2 linked regions of the Thiocystis violascens DSM 198 genome follow. The protein of the gene in region 1 interacts with the protein of each later gene in a pairwise test. Links are inferred from orthologs where the notes say so. Each region holds a gene or a part of one and is shown on either strand. Other genes may lie near its edges.

Region 1 (6,821 bases):
CCGATCAGAGTCTGAGCGAGGAAGAGCAGACCGGCGACGACCATGAACTGGAGCGTCGCCGCCTGCGCTGGCGTGAGGCTGGCCTCACCCAGCGCGACGCTCCGGACGGCCGGACTTGCGTCGCCCCCGTGCCAGCCGAGATAGTCGAACTTGCCGAAGGCGAGCAGCACGATCGCCGTGCCGGCAAGCAGAAACACGACGCTGATGGCGCTCCACAACACCGCGCCGCCCGTCGGGCGATTGCCGACCAGCGGATCGTAAGGGAAATTATTGGTGTACGAGTGCGCTGCGTCGGGCCGTTGAGCCGCTGCCGCCCAGGCGGTCCAACTGAAAAAGGCGGTGAGTTGGCGCAGTTCGCCGGGATCGCTGATCGCGTCGCGGGCGAGACCGCCATTGAGGGCGGGATCCGTGAAATAGGCGGTCCAGTCGGCGATCTGAGCGGCGAAGGCCGCCTGGCTGTCGGTCGGCAGGGTCAGGATCCCGCTGGCCGGGTCATAGCCGTTGGCCTTGAACTCGGCGGCCACCAGGGCATCGACACTGGCCCGCTCGGGCTCGGGCAGATCCGCGTAAGCAACCTGGAAGCGGGTCCGCGCGAATCGCTCGGCATGATGCAACGCGAGACCATGCAGCGTCTGAGCCGAAAAATCCGGCCCCAGCATGCCCCCGTGGCCCCAGATCGTCCCGTTGTCCATCAGCCCATACTTGAGAAAGACCTGCTGGCCGGCGCTGATATCCTCGGCGGTGAAGACGACCGTTCCGGTCGGATCGATCGCCTGTGTGGGAATCGGTGGGGCATTCCGGTAGGCGCTGAGCGAGATCAAGATCAGGACAGTGAAGCCGAAAACCACCACGATCGTCAGTGAGATTAGCCACCAGCGCGACAGGGTTTCGGCCGGTTTGGTCATCGTTGCGGACATCGTCGGTCTCCTCCTCATCGCAATCGAAGGATTAGGAAATTCAACCGTCATCTCCAAATGCCAATGTCGGGTTGCCAAGGGACACGGCAATCGCACGTCAAACACGGCATCCGGGCGGGCGTCCCAGCCCCCGTCGCGGGGCGTATCGCTGGTTTTCGACGCGAGACCAAGCCAGGACAACCCGCCCCGATGCTGAGGGCTGGAAACTGGCTGCATCGTTTAGATTTATCTCATCGTTTCGATTATAAAGTAGCAGAGTAGAGACGCATCGCGTACCGCTGGCGGCGCGCGCCGGGGTTTTGGCCTCGGGAAACGCACGCCAGCGTTGAGCACGAGCGCATCATCACCTGAATCCGGACGGCGACATGAGTGACAGCAGCTATCTCAAAGACCTGATCCTCCTGCGCAACGATCCCTCCAAGGTCGGTCCGATCCGCGCGGCGGCCGAGCGCGGCGAGGTGGACGCCCAATACGCCATGGGTCTAATCCACGCCGAAGGGCGCGGGGTGAGGATCGATCTGGCGCAGGCGCACTACTGGCTGTCGCTGGCGATCGATCAGGGCGACCGGGACGCCGCACGGCTACGCGATGTCGTCGGCAGCCAGATGACCGACGAAGAATACGCGGCGGCCAAACGGCTGAAAGCCGGCGGCGCCCTGAGCCTGCTGTCGTCGGACCGCCGGCATTGATCCCCGATGACCACTGTCGTCCTCGCCGAAAAACCCAGCGTTGCCCGCGACATCGCGCGCGTACTCGGCGCCACGCGCCGGGGCGAGGGCTTTCTGGAAGGTAACGGTTATCGCGTCACCTGGGCGCTGGGTCATCTGGTCCATTTCGCCGAGCCGGACGAGTATGGCGAGGACTGGGCCAAACGCTGGTCGGCAGACCAACTCCCGATGATTCCGGAGCGCTGGAAACTCAAGCTCGACCCGCGCACCGCCCCGCAATTCAAGCTGATCAAGGCACTGCTCGCCGCCCCCGACACCGAGCGTCTGGTCTGCGCGACCGACGCCGGACGCGAGGGCGAACACATCTTCCGGCTGATCTACGAACAGGCCCGCTGCAAAAAGCCGTTTGACCGACTCTGGGTCTCCAGCCTGACCGACGAGGCGATTCGGGAGGGTTTCCGCGCGCTCAAGCCGGGTCAAGCCTTCGATCCCCTGGCCGAGGCCGCGCGTGCCCGCGCCCAGGCCGACTGGCTGGTCGGCATGAATCTGACCCGCGCCTACACCGTGCACAACCGGGTGCTCTGTACCATAGGCCGGGTCCAGACCCCGACCCTGGCCATGATCGTCGCGCGCGATCAGGCCATCGCCAGCTTCACCAAGGCGTATTTCTACGAACTGGTCGCGCATCTGGCGGAGGGCTTCGACGCGCGTTATCTGCTCGACGGCGCGACCCGCATCGACAACAAGGAGACGGCGGAGCGTCTGCATCGCGAACTCAGTCCCTACGAGACCGGCACCGTGCGCACGGTGGACAAGAAGGTTCGCCACAACCGCCCTCCTCCGCTCTACGACCTGACCAATCTGCAACGCGACGCCAACCGCCGTTTCGGTTTCACCGCCGCGCAGGTGCTCGAACAGGCCCAGGCGCTCTACGAGACCCACAAGCTCATCAGCTATCCGCGTACCGAAAGCCGGCACATTTCGGAGGATATGCTGCCGCAATTGCCCGGCATTCTGCGCGCGCTAGATCATCCGCTCGCCCCCGAGGCGCTCGCGCGACTGGAATCCGGGCATCGCTTGAGCAAAGCCTATGTCGACCGCACCAAACTGACCGATCATCACGCCATCCTGCCCACCGACCGGATGCCGCCCGCGAATCTGCCGGACCCGTTGCGCAAGGTCTACGATCTGGTCGCCGCACGCTTCGTCGCCGTCTTTCTGCCCGATCAGCGAGTGGAAGAGACGCGGGTCGAGATTGCCATCGGCGAGGGGCTGTTTCTGGCGCAAGGTTCGGTGGTGCTGGAGCCGGGCTGGAAGCGGGTCGAGCCGAGCCGTCGTCCCGCCAGAACGCCCGAGGCGCCAGGAGCCGACCCTCGCCCGCCCGAAGCGGTCGATTCAGAGGGTCCGCTGCCGCCTCTAGAACCCGGCCAGACCGTCCATGTCGACCGCCTGGAGATCGTCGAAAAGGAAACCCAGCCGCCGCGTCACTACGACGACTCAAGCCTGCTCGCCGCCATGAAAAACGCCGGACGCACGATCGAGGACGACGCGCTCGCCTCGGCCATGGCGGCATCCGGTCTCGGCACCCCGGCCACCCGCGCCGAGACCATCGAAAAGCTCATCCGGACCGGTTACCTGGAACGCCAGCGCAAACAGATTCGCGCGACCGCCAAGGGTCAGGCCCTAGCCGGTCTGGTCGCCGCGCCGCTGCGCAGCCCCGAACTGACGGCCGGTTGGGAACAGCGGTTGAAACAGGTGGAACAGGGCGAACAAACAGCGGCGGAGTTTTATCGCGACATCGTCACCTTCGTGCGCGAGATGATCCCACAGATCGCCCAAGGCCCGGCCTTGAGCCCGGAGCAGGTTGCCGTCGCCCGCGCGGGCGAACCGACGCGCAAAGGCGGCAAGGCGGGAAAGACCGGCCATAGCGTCAGCGGCATCAAGTCCACCGGATTCGGCGCCTGCCCGATCTGCAAACAAGGCGAGATCACCGAGACCGCCAAAGCCTTCGGTTGCAGCCGCTATCGGGACGGCTGCGGTTTCACCATCTGGAAGACGGTCGCGGGCCTGACGCTGACCGAGGTCCAGGTGCGGCAACTCATCGAACGCGGCCAGACCGACCCCATCGACGGCTTTCAATCCAAGGCGGGGAAACCCTTTCGCGCCGCGCTACGGCTCGACGAGGCTGGCAAGGTGAATATGGATTTCAACGTCGAGAGGAGCGAACCGCCGAACGAAGTTCTTCAAGCCGTATCCGATCCGCCCTCGCCCGATCCAGACGCGGCCCGGGAGCCGGACGCGCCCGCCCGGTCGCCCGGCATTCGCGAGCAACCGCCTTTCTGTCCCAAGTGCGGTCAGGGCCACATCATCGAGGGCCGCCGCGGCTACGGCTGCAACCGCTATCGCGAAGGCTGCGATTTCGTGGTCTGGAAGACCATCGGCGATTTGACGCTCGACGAGGAACAAATTCGCGCGTTGATCGAGCAGGGGCACGTCGCACTGATCGCGGATATCAACGTCGACGAGACGGGTGGACGCATGGGAACACTGCGACTGGATAAACACTGGCGGACACAATTGGAGTTGATCGACAATGAGTCACGCCAATGATGATTGGTGCTGATCGAGTATTGAATGGCCTGCTCAATGAGTGACTAGGGCAAAGGCAGGGGTCATGCATCGACCGAGCGCAGGGTTGGTCGAGAGAATCTCATCGTGCCATCTGCCGTTCGGCTTATTCGAGCAAAAAAGCTCGTTGTATTCTCAATGGTCAAGGCTCACAGAAGACGAGGCGTGCAATTGTGGCCAATGTATCTGAAAGTTTCAGCGACGTCTCCGATAGCGCTGGCAATGCGAGCCTCCGCGCGCCGTTGCTCTTGGCTGCGTTCCTCTATACGCTGTTCGTTGTGTACGGCAGCTTCGTGCCGCTCGAATACCAACCGATGCCGTTTCATGAAGCGATCGCGCGATTTCGACAAGTTCCATTCCTGAATCTGGGAATTGGCTCTCGTGCAGACTGGGTTGCGAATCTCCTGCTCTTCATTCCGCTCACCTTTTTATGGCTGGTCGCACTCGCTTGCCCAGGAGGACGAAGAGGCGCGATCATTTCTCTGTTCGCCATTCTCACAGCGGCGCTCCTGAGCTTTAGCATTGAGTTCACTCAACTCTTTTTCCCGCAGCGAACCGTTTCTCAGAACGACATCCTTGCCGAAACCCTGGGCGGAATCGTCGGCGTTGCGCTCGCCTGGAGATATGGCAGTGGCCTTCGCGATTGGCTGACGGCTTGGACACAAGCCCGCACGGCGTCGTCTATGCTGGAAAAACTGGCGTTCGTCTATCTGTTCGGCATGATTGGCTATAACGTTTTGCCATTGGACCTGACGATCAGCGCGGTTGAGATATTTCATAAGTGGCAGGAAGGCAAGGTCAATCTGATGCCCTTTGCTTCGCTCCCAGCCGATCCCGTACAGTTGGTTTATGATTTGGGCGTCGATGTCCTAACCTGGGTGCCTTTAGCGTTCGTATGGCGATTCACGGGAAGGCGAAATACCTGGCAAGCCTGGTGGATCACTGTCGCTATCGCGATGGGGCTTGAATTAGCTCAGCTTTTTGTATATTCCAGGGTCAGCGATATCACCGATGTCTTCACCGCCATGCTCGGCGCAACCCTCGGCGCGTGGCTTGGAGCGCATTTCTCTTCCGAGCGCAGCCTCGGCCAGACAACAACGCCCACTGCGGTATGGCGACCTTTCGCGTTCGCGATCACCTGGAGCCTGATCCTGCTGTTTGTCTTCTGGTACCCGTTCGATTTCAGTCTTGACCCGGCGCTCGTTCGAGAACGCATAACCTTTCTTCAAAGATTACCGTTTACGATTTACTATTTTGGCACCGAGTTTCGGGCGATCACCGAAGTCCTTCACAAGACGCTTTTTTTTGTGCCCCTTGGAGCGCTTATCGGATGGGGTGCGCGGCAGGTCGACTGTCGGTGGAGTCGCCCGGTATTTCTGGCTGCTACCCTGGTCATCGTCATGCTTCCGCTGATCGTCGAGTTGGGCCAAGTGCTATTGCCAGAGAAAATCCCTGATACCACGGACTGGTTATTGGCGTGCCTTGGCGGCATGGCCGGTTACGCTGCTGCAAGCCGGCTGTTGCGGCCAGAGATCCCCGCCGTGGAAAGCACGCCCGTTCGAGCACGGACGAAGCGATCGCTTGTTCCTCGTCGGGAGGCATCCAAACCCATTTCCAAGTCTTTACACTTCGCCATGGTGGTTGCAGCGCTCACCATTGTGGCTGGCAGCGCGGCAACGACGTCGTCCATTCCCTATAACTTGCGCGAGCTTTTTCAGAGCGAGAATCCATGGATTACCGCTGCGCTGCTTGCGATATGCTGCTATTGGACCGCTGCTTGGCCCGTATGGCTCTCCGGGTTAAGCCCAAGGGGTTGGCTGCGTTGGTACCGCCTACCGGTTGGCATGGTCGCGTATGGGGCAGTCATCTACCTCTTGCTGCGAGCATCCGTGCCTCAGGAGAGCCTCTTCGACATGGTCGGAAGCCCAGTCCTGCAATGGCACGACGAGTTGGAGACGGCTTTACGATGGATTGCACTAGCGTTATTCCCAGGCGCGGTTTTCCTCCTGGCGAGACAAGGAGTTCAAGTATTGATCGGAAGGCAAGCGATCGGATCGGAAATTCTGAGTGCCGCGCTGCTGCTCTGTATCAGCTATTGGGGGATCGTGGACCAAGCGGCGACAGATAATCTGGTAGAACTCATGGCACGCCCGCACGCATTCTCTTTTGCGATGCTGACCGGTTGGTTGTTCGCGCTTTTCCTTTCTTCCGCATTGCTTGCGTCGCCTACACTTAGGCACCGATTCGGCGCGTCCGTTTTCTTTGTCGCGATGCTGCTGGGCATTTCGTTGGCCATCCTGCAGCTTGGCTTAGCCAGCGAAATTCATAAGTACGATCAAAACTTTTCCGCTCTCCAGTTCTTGCTCAGCACGGACCGCAATCACTACGCCGACGAAGCCACGGTTTGGCTCCGCTATGTCGTGGCGCATCTCTTCATCGTCGCGGCGCTCGCCCTAATCCAGTGGCCCTATTGGAGCGAGACGGGTTGGGTGACGGCGGTCGGCAATCGGAAGTGAGGGATATTTATTCCAGCGGATGGCCAACGCCCAGGACCAGATTGTTTCTTGTTAGAACCGTCGGACGATACTCCGCCGCATGTTTTTCCGGC
Region 2 (6,639 bases), 3.2 Mb from region 1 along the record:
GCGCCTGAAACGGATGTCGGTAAGGTGGCGCATTTCATACGATACTCAAGCTGCGCCATTCCTTCGTCTGGCCATCGGCGCCAAACATGGTGATAGATGCAGATCCCCGGTTTATTGATTCCGTCCTCCTATCCGCTGCCCGTGGAGCAGCGGCTGGAAAGGGATGCTCGGGTGATCCCCTTCGTTCCGTCGCAGGCGCGGACGCAGGTGCCCTTGACCCCTCGTGCCGTGCCGAATATTCAGCAGGCGGAGCCGATGTCTCTCGGTCTGCGCGCTGCCGATCCGATCCGACTGGCGGCGGGCAATCCCCATACGCGGCGCGCGCTCTTGGCGTATGAATCCGCTCAACGGGTGCAGGTCCGCGAGGATCTTCGCGCCTTCGTTGGTATCGATGACTATGCGTGACCGCGCGCCTTGTCTTCTGTCATCGTGGAGCCGTGCGGTACGTCTCGCGGGCCGGCGATCCGCTTGATCCGACCTCTGAATCTTCTCCAGGCCGCTGGATGCGGTTTGGATCCTCAATTTTTTCATGATTCGAGCATAGCCTGTCCTAGTCCGCCATGAACCCTGACGGTCGGTGGTCTGGCATCCATTTGGAGTATACGCATGACCCTAGAGGGAGACTCCCACGACACCACGGTCGCCGAACGAATCGGCCTTGATGGACGACGGCCGGGCCGACGTTTCCGTTGGTTCTGGCTGGCCGCCCTGGCTGGACTCGGACTGACCCTGGCCGGCACGCTCCTGATGGGGAGCCAAAAAAGCGATCGGATCGGTTTCAAAACGGCAGAGGTGCGACGCGGCGATCTGACCGTCAAGGTGACGGCGACCGGACAGTTGCAGCCGGTGATCCAGGTCGATGTCGGCACCGAGGTGTCGGGCACCATCCAGAGCGTGGAAGTCGATTTCAACGCTCGGGTCAAGCGCGGACAGGTGCTGGCCCGGCTGGATCCGGACCAATCGCAGGCGAAGGAGCGTCAGTCCGCGGCGGCGCTGGAATTGGCCAAGGCGCAGGTCGACGAGGCCCAGGCAACGGTCAACGAGACGGCCAACAAACTAGGGCGCACGCGCGATCTGGTCGCCAAGCGTCTCGCCTCGCCGGAGGAACTCGACACGGCGGTCGCGGCGGCCGAGCGGGCGAGCGCCGCGCTGGCGGTGGCCCGTGCCAAGGTCGACCAGGCGCGGGCGCAACTCGATGCCGATCGGCGAACCCTGGAAAAGACGATCATCCGCTCGCCCATCGACGGCATCGTGCTCAATCGCGTGGTCGAGCCGGGGCAGACCGTCGCCGCCTCGCTACAAACGCCGGTGCTCTTTACCCTGGCCGAAAATCTCACGCAGATGGAACTGAAGGTGGCGGTGGACGAGGCGGATGTGGGACAGGTCGCGGAGGGTCAGTCGGCGACCTTCACGGTCGACGCCTATCCGCACCGGACCTTCCCGGCGACGATCACTCAGGTGCGCTTCGCGCCGGAGACGGTCAATGGCGTGGTGACCTTCGCCGCCCTGCTGGCGGTCGATAACGCCGATCTGTCGCTGCGTCCGGGGATGACGGCGACCGCCGATATCCTGGTGCGCGAGGAGCGGGGTCTACTGCTGGTTCCCAACCTGGCCCTGCGCTTCACGCCGCCCCAGCCCAAGGCGGAACAGAGCGGTCCGAATCTGGTCGGGCTCTTACTGCCAAGACGCCCGCCGAGATCCAAGCGGCAGACCGAGATCGGTCAGCGCAACGGCAAGGAAGGGCGCGTCTGGATTCTGCGCGATGGCGAGCCGGCCCCGATCACCTTCAAGATTGGCCTCACCGACGGGGTCATGACGGAGGTGCTTGGCGACCCGCTGGACCCAGGCACTCCGGTGCTGGTGGACGTCGAGCGTCCGGGACGCGCATCGTGAATCGGCCCGACGCGACCTCCACCGCAGGCGATCCTGCGCCATTGATCGAGTTCCGGCAGGTCGCCAAGGTCTATGGCAGCGGGCTGGCAGCGATGCGCGCGCTGGACGGGGTGGATCTCATCATTCGTCAGGGCGAATTCGTCGCCGTGATGGGGCCGAGCGGTTCCGGCAAATCCACCGCCATGAATATTCTGGGTTGCCTGGATACTCCGAGCGGCGGCTCCTATCGCTTTCGCGGGGTGCCGGTGGAGTCCCTGGACCGCGATCGGCGCGCGCTGCTGCGCCGTCATTATCTCGGCTTCGTCTTTCAGGGCTTCAATCTGCTCAACCGGACCTCGGCCCTGGAAAATGTCGAACTCCCACTCATCTATCGCCGCACCCCTCACGCCGAGCGGCATACCCGCGCGCGCCAGGCCTTGGAACGGGTCGGACTCACCGGCTGGGAGCACCATACGCCGGGCGAGCTGTCGGGCGGTCAGCAGCAACGGGTCGCCATCGCACGCGCCATCGTCACCCAGCCAAGCCTGCTGCTCGCCGACGAGCCCACCGGCAACCTCGATACCGCCCGCAGTCACGAGATCATGGAACTGCTGACCGGACTCAACCGCGATCAGGGGATCACCGTGCTGATGGTCACCCACGAGGCCGAGATGGCCGCCTATGCGCACCGGGTCATCCATTTCCTGGATGGCCGGATCGCCGACGCGGGACATCGATAGTTGGCGGTTCGAGCTCACCACGAACCCGGACGACAAACGTCAGATTGCCAATGCCGCTGGCACGCGATAAGTTAGCCGGCGGTATTCCAAAGGGATACATTCGCCAATCCGCCAGCGAATCTTCGATGTCGCACGCGCCTCCGTCGTGCAAAAAATCGGGATCGTCGTTTCCGAACACCGCCTTACCGATCAGGTCCATCAGACGCCCGTGACGCCCATCCAGATCCGCCGCATTCCGAACCATGCCGACATCGCCGTCGCCCGAAACCCCGTGGAACTGCTCGCCGCGCTTTATGCCAATCGCGGCCTGACCGATGCGGGCGAGGCCGCGCCGGGGCTCGGCGCGTTGGAGTCCATGGGCGCGCTGCACGGACTCGACCGGGCGGTGGCGCTGCTCGCGGACCAGCTCCGCGCCGGCGGTCATCTGCTGATCGTCGGCGATTATGACGCGGACGGCGCCACCGGCAGCGCGCTCGCCGTGCGCGGTCTGCGTGCGCTGGGCGCGGCGCGGGTGTCCTATCTGGTGCCGAGCCGCTTCGCCTTTGGCTATGGACTGAGTCCGGCGGTGGTCGAGGCGGCCCTGACGCAGCGCCCGGATCTTATCGTCACGGTCGACAACGGCATCGCCAGCATCGCCGGCGTTACACGAGCGCGCGAGTTGGGCATTCCGGTGCTGGTCACCGATCATCATCTGCCCGGCGACCAGCTCCCGGACGCCGCGGCCATCGTCAACCCCAATCAACCCGATTGCGCCTTTCCGAGCAAGCATCTGGCGGGAGTGGGCGTGGTCTTCTATCTGCTCGCCGCGCTGCGCGCCCATCTGCGCGAGACCGGTTGGTTCGAGGCCGGTCGGGTCGCGCCGAATCTGGCTGAGCTGCTGGATCTGGTCGCGCTCGGCACGGTCGCGGATGTCGTGATCCTGGACCGCAATAACCGCATCCTGGTCGAGCAGGGTCTGCGGCGCATCCGCGCCGGACGCTGTTGTCCGGGAATCCTGGCCCTGTTGCAGGTGGCGGGCCGCGATCCGAGCCGCGCGACGACGACCGATCTGGGTTTTTTCGCCGCGCCCCGGCTCAACGCGGCCGGGCGGCTGGAGGAGATGTCGCTCGGCGTCGAATGTCTGCTGACCGATGACACGGCGCGGGCCGTCGCGATGGCCCAGGAGCTGGACGGTCTCAATCGCCGCCGCCGCGAGATCGAAGGCGAGATGAAGGATCAGGCCGAATTGCTTCTGGATGCGCTCTGCCTGGATGGCGAGACGCTTCCGCTCGCGCTCTGTCTCTTTGGCGAGGACTGGCATCAAGGGGTGTCGGGAATCGTCGCGGCACGCATCCGCGAGCGTTATCATCGCCCCGTGATCGCCTTCGCCGAGGCCGGCGACGGTCTGCTGCGCGGCTCGGCGCGTTCCATCGACGGCCTGCACATCCGCGACGCCATCGATCGGGTCGACCGCCATCATCCGGGTCTGATCGAGCGTTTCGGCGGGCATGCGATGGCGGCCGGTCTGACCCTGCGAGCGGAGGGGTTGGAGGACTTTCGGGACGCCTTTATCGAGGCGGTCCGGGCGCAACTCGGCGATCTCCCGCGCCAACCCGAGATCCGTTCCGATGGCCCGTTGCCCGGCGGGTTGATGACGCTGGACACGGCGGAAGCCCTGCGGCTGGGCGGACCCTGGGGCAAGGGCTTTCCGGAGCCTTGTTTCGACGGCGGCTTCGAGGTGCTGCAGGCGCGGATCGTGGGCGAGCGTCATCTCAAATTACGGGTGGCCATGCCCGACGGCGAGCCGATCGACGCCATCGGGTTCAACCTGGGCGAGAAGCTGCCCGAGGCGCGGGGCCGGGTTCGACTGGCCTATCGGCTGGACGTGAACGACTATCGCGGCGTTCGCTCGCCGCAGCTAATCCTTGAGGATCTGCAGGCAGACCTCTGACCCAATGCCAGGATTTCCGAACCGATACCGATGATTGAACATCAATACGACCCCGACCGGGATGACGACGAACATCCGCCCGAAGGCCCAAGCAAGAGTCAGATCAAACGCGAGAAGCTGGCGCTGCAGGCGCTGGCCGAGCGTCTGGCGGGCATGCCGCGCGCCGAACTGGAGCGCTTGAAACTCAGCCAGGCAACCTGGGCCGCGCTCGACGAGACCGCGCGCATCAAGGATATGCGCGCTCTGGGGCGGCACTGGAAGCGAATTGCCAACCTGCTGGAGAAGGAGGACATGGCGGCTGTCCATGCGCTCATGGACCAGGCCGGGGAGCGCGAGCGCGAACTGAATGCGCGTCACCATGCGCTCGAACGCTGGCGCGAACGTCTGATCGCCGAGGGCGATGCGGCGCTGGCGGACTTCATCGAGCAGCGCCCCGAAGTTGATCGGCAGCAGTTGCGAACCCTGATCCGCGCCGCCCAACGCGATACCGAACGCGGCCGGCCGGACGCGCCGCGCAAGCTGTTTCGCTATTTGCGCGAGGTGACGGATGCGGTCGAAGATTGATACAACAATGGACGCGAACCCGATGAATGCTCCCGCTGACACCGGCTCCGGCGCCGAGAGACGACCTTCGCTCTCGATCGTCATCCCCATGTACCAGGAAATCGACAACGTCGAACCCATGGTGACGCGGGTCCAGCAGGGGCTGGCCGGCTACCGGGGCGACTGGGAGCTGATCTGTGTCGACGACGGCAGCCGCGACGGCACCGGCGCACGTCTGCGCGAGCAGGCCGACCGGATCGGCGGTCATCTGCGCGTGATCCGTCTGCGGCGCAATTTCGGTCAGACCGCCGCCATGCAGGCGGGTTTCGACGCCGCCCGCGGCGAGCTGATCGCGACCCTGGACGGCGATCTGCAGAACGATCCGGCGGACATCCCGCGCATGGTCGACGAACTGCTGGCGCGCGATCTGGATCTGTTACAGGGCTGGCGCCGCCGGCGTCAGGATGGGCTAGTGATGCGCAAAATCCCGTCGCGGATCGCCAATCGACTGATCGGTAAGGTCACCGGGGTGAGGCTGCACGATTACGGTTGTAGCCTCAAGGTCTACCGGGCCGAGGTCATCCAGGAGGTCACCCTGCTGGGCGAGATGCACCGCTTCATTCCGGTCTGGGTGGCCGGGGTGACGGCCCCGGAACGCATCGGCGAGACCGAGGTGGGCCATCGGGCGCGTCAGTTCGGCGTCTCCAAATATGGCCTTTCGCGGACCTTTCGGGTGCTCCTCGATCTGCTGGCGGCGTTCTTTTTTCTGCGCTTCGGCTCGCGTCCCGGTCATTTTTTCGGCATGATCGGGATCGTTTTCGGTCTGGTCGGCACCCTGATGATGACCCATCTGCTGGTGGTGAAATTCGTGCTGGATCAGAATATCGGGCACCGTCCCATGTTGTTCGTCTCGATCCTGTTGATTGTCGCCTCGATCCAGTTTCTGACCACCGGCGTACTGGCCGAGCTGCTCACGCGCACCTTTTATGCGTCCGGCGAGCGCACCCACCATCGTATCCATTGGCAATCCGATCCCGCGACGGCGGGCTGGAAGGTTCCGACATGACGACCATGACCCCGGAGTTGAACGCTAACCCCCTCTGGTTGAGGGCCATGGGCCGGGCGCTGACCTCGCCCTGGTTCCTGGTGCTGGTCGTGGCGCTGAGTTTTTTCTGGCAGTTGGATGCGGTGCCGCTCTACGATCTCGACGAGGGCGCCTTTACCGAGGCAACCCGCGAGATGCTGGACAGCGGCAACTTCATCACCCCGCACAAGGACGGCGAGCCGCGCTACGACAAACCGGCGCTCATCTATTGGTTGCAGGCCGCCTCGACCGAGAGTTTCGGATTCAACGAATTCGCCCTGCGCCTGCCCTCGGCCGTCGCCGCCACGCTCTGGGTACTGGCGCTCTGGGGTTTCGTGCGCGCGCGCCTGAACGCGCCGACCGCCACGGTTGCCGGACTGATCATGGTGTTGTCCCTTCAGGTCTCGCTCATCGCCAAGGCGGCGGTCGCCGATGCCGTGCTGAATCTCTTTATCGCGCTGACTTTCTTT

The links.
Region 2: the proteins of THIVI_RS17850 (region 1) and recJ interact in binary tests that used the Escherichia coli proteins (3 or more experiments, as listed by UniProt). The link is inferred for Thiocystis violascens DSM 198 from one-to-one orthologs.

Annotation. Positions count from the first base shown.
Region 1 is NC_018012.1:4,013,577-4,020,397, reverse strand. The notes cover bases 1,261-4,403. They hold THIVI_RS17850 (DNA topoisomerase 3), read left to right. Parts: upstream 1,261-1,612; coding sequence 1,613-4,195; downstream 4,196-4,403. Other genes in these bases: THIVI_RS17845 (VanZ family protein), read left to right, coding at 4,387-4,403; THIVI_RS17855 (SEL1-like repeat protein), read left to right, coding at 1,283-1,606. Also shown: THIVI_RS17860 (nitric-oxide reductase large subunit), read right to left, coding at 1-917; more of THIVI_RS17845, read left to right, coding at 4,404-6,729; THIVI_RS17840 (right-handed parallel beta-helix repeat-containing protein), read right to left, coding at 6,737-6,821.
Region 2 is NC_018012.1:822,928-829,566, reverse strand. Bases 2,221-5,181 are described here. They hold recJ (single-stranded-DNA-specific exonuclease RecJ), read left to right. Parts: upstream 2,221-2,820; coding sequence 2,821-4,542; downstream 4,543-5,181. Other genes in these bases: THIVI_RS03690 (glycosyltransferase family 2 protein), read left to right, coding at 5,129-5,181; yjgA (ribosome biogenesis factor YjgA), read left to right, coding at 4,573-5,106; THIVI_RS03705 (ABC transporter ATP-binding protein), read left to right, coding at 2,221-2,612. In the rest of the region: THIVI_RS03715 (hypothetical protein), read left to right, coding at 97-405; THIVI_RS03710 (efflux RND transporter periplasmic adaptor subunit), read left to right, coding at 607-1,893; more of THIVI_RS03705, read left to right, coding at 1,890-2,220; more of THIVI_RS03690, read left to right, coding at 5,182-6,151; THIVI_RS03685 (ArnT family glycosyltransferase), read left to right, coding at 6,148-6,639. UniProt on the Escherichia coli protein: Single-stranded-DNA-specific exonuclease.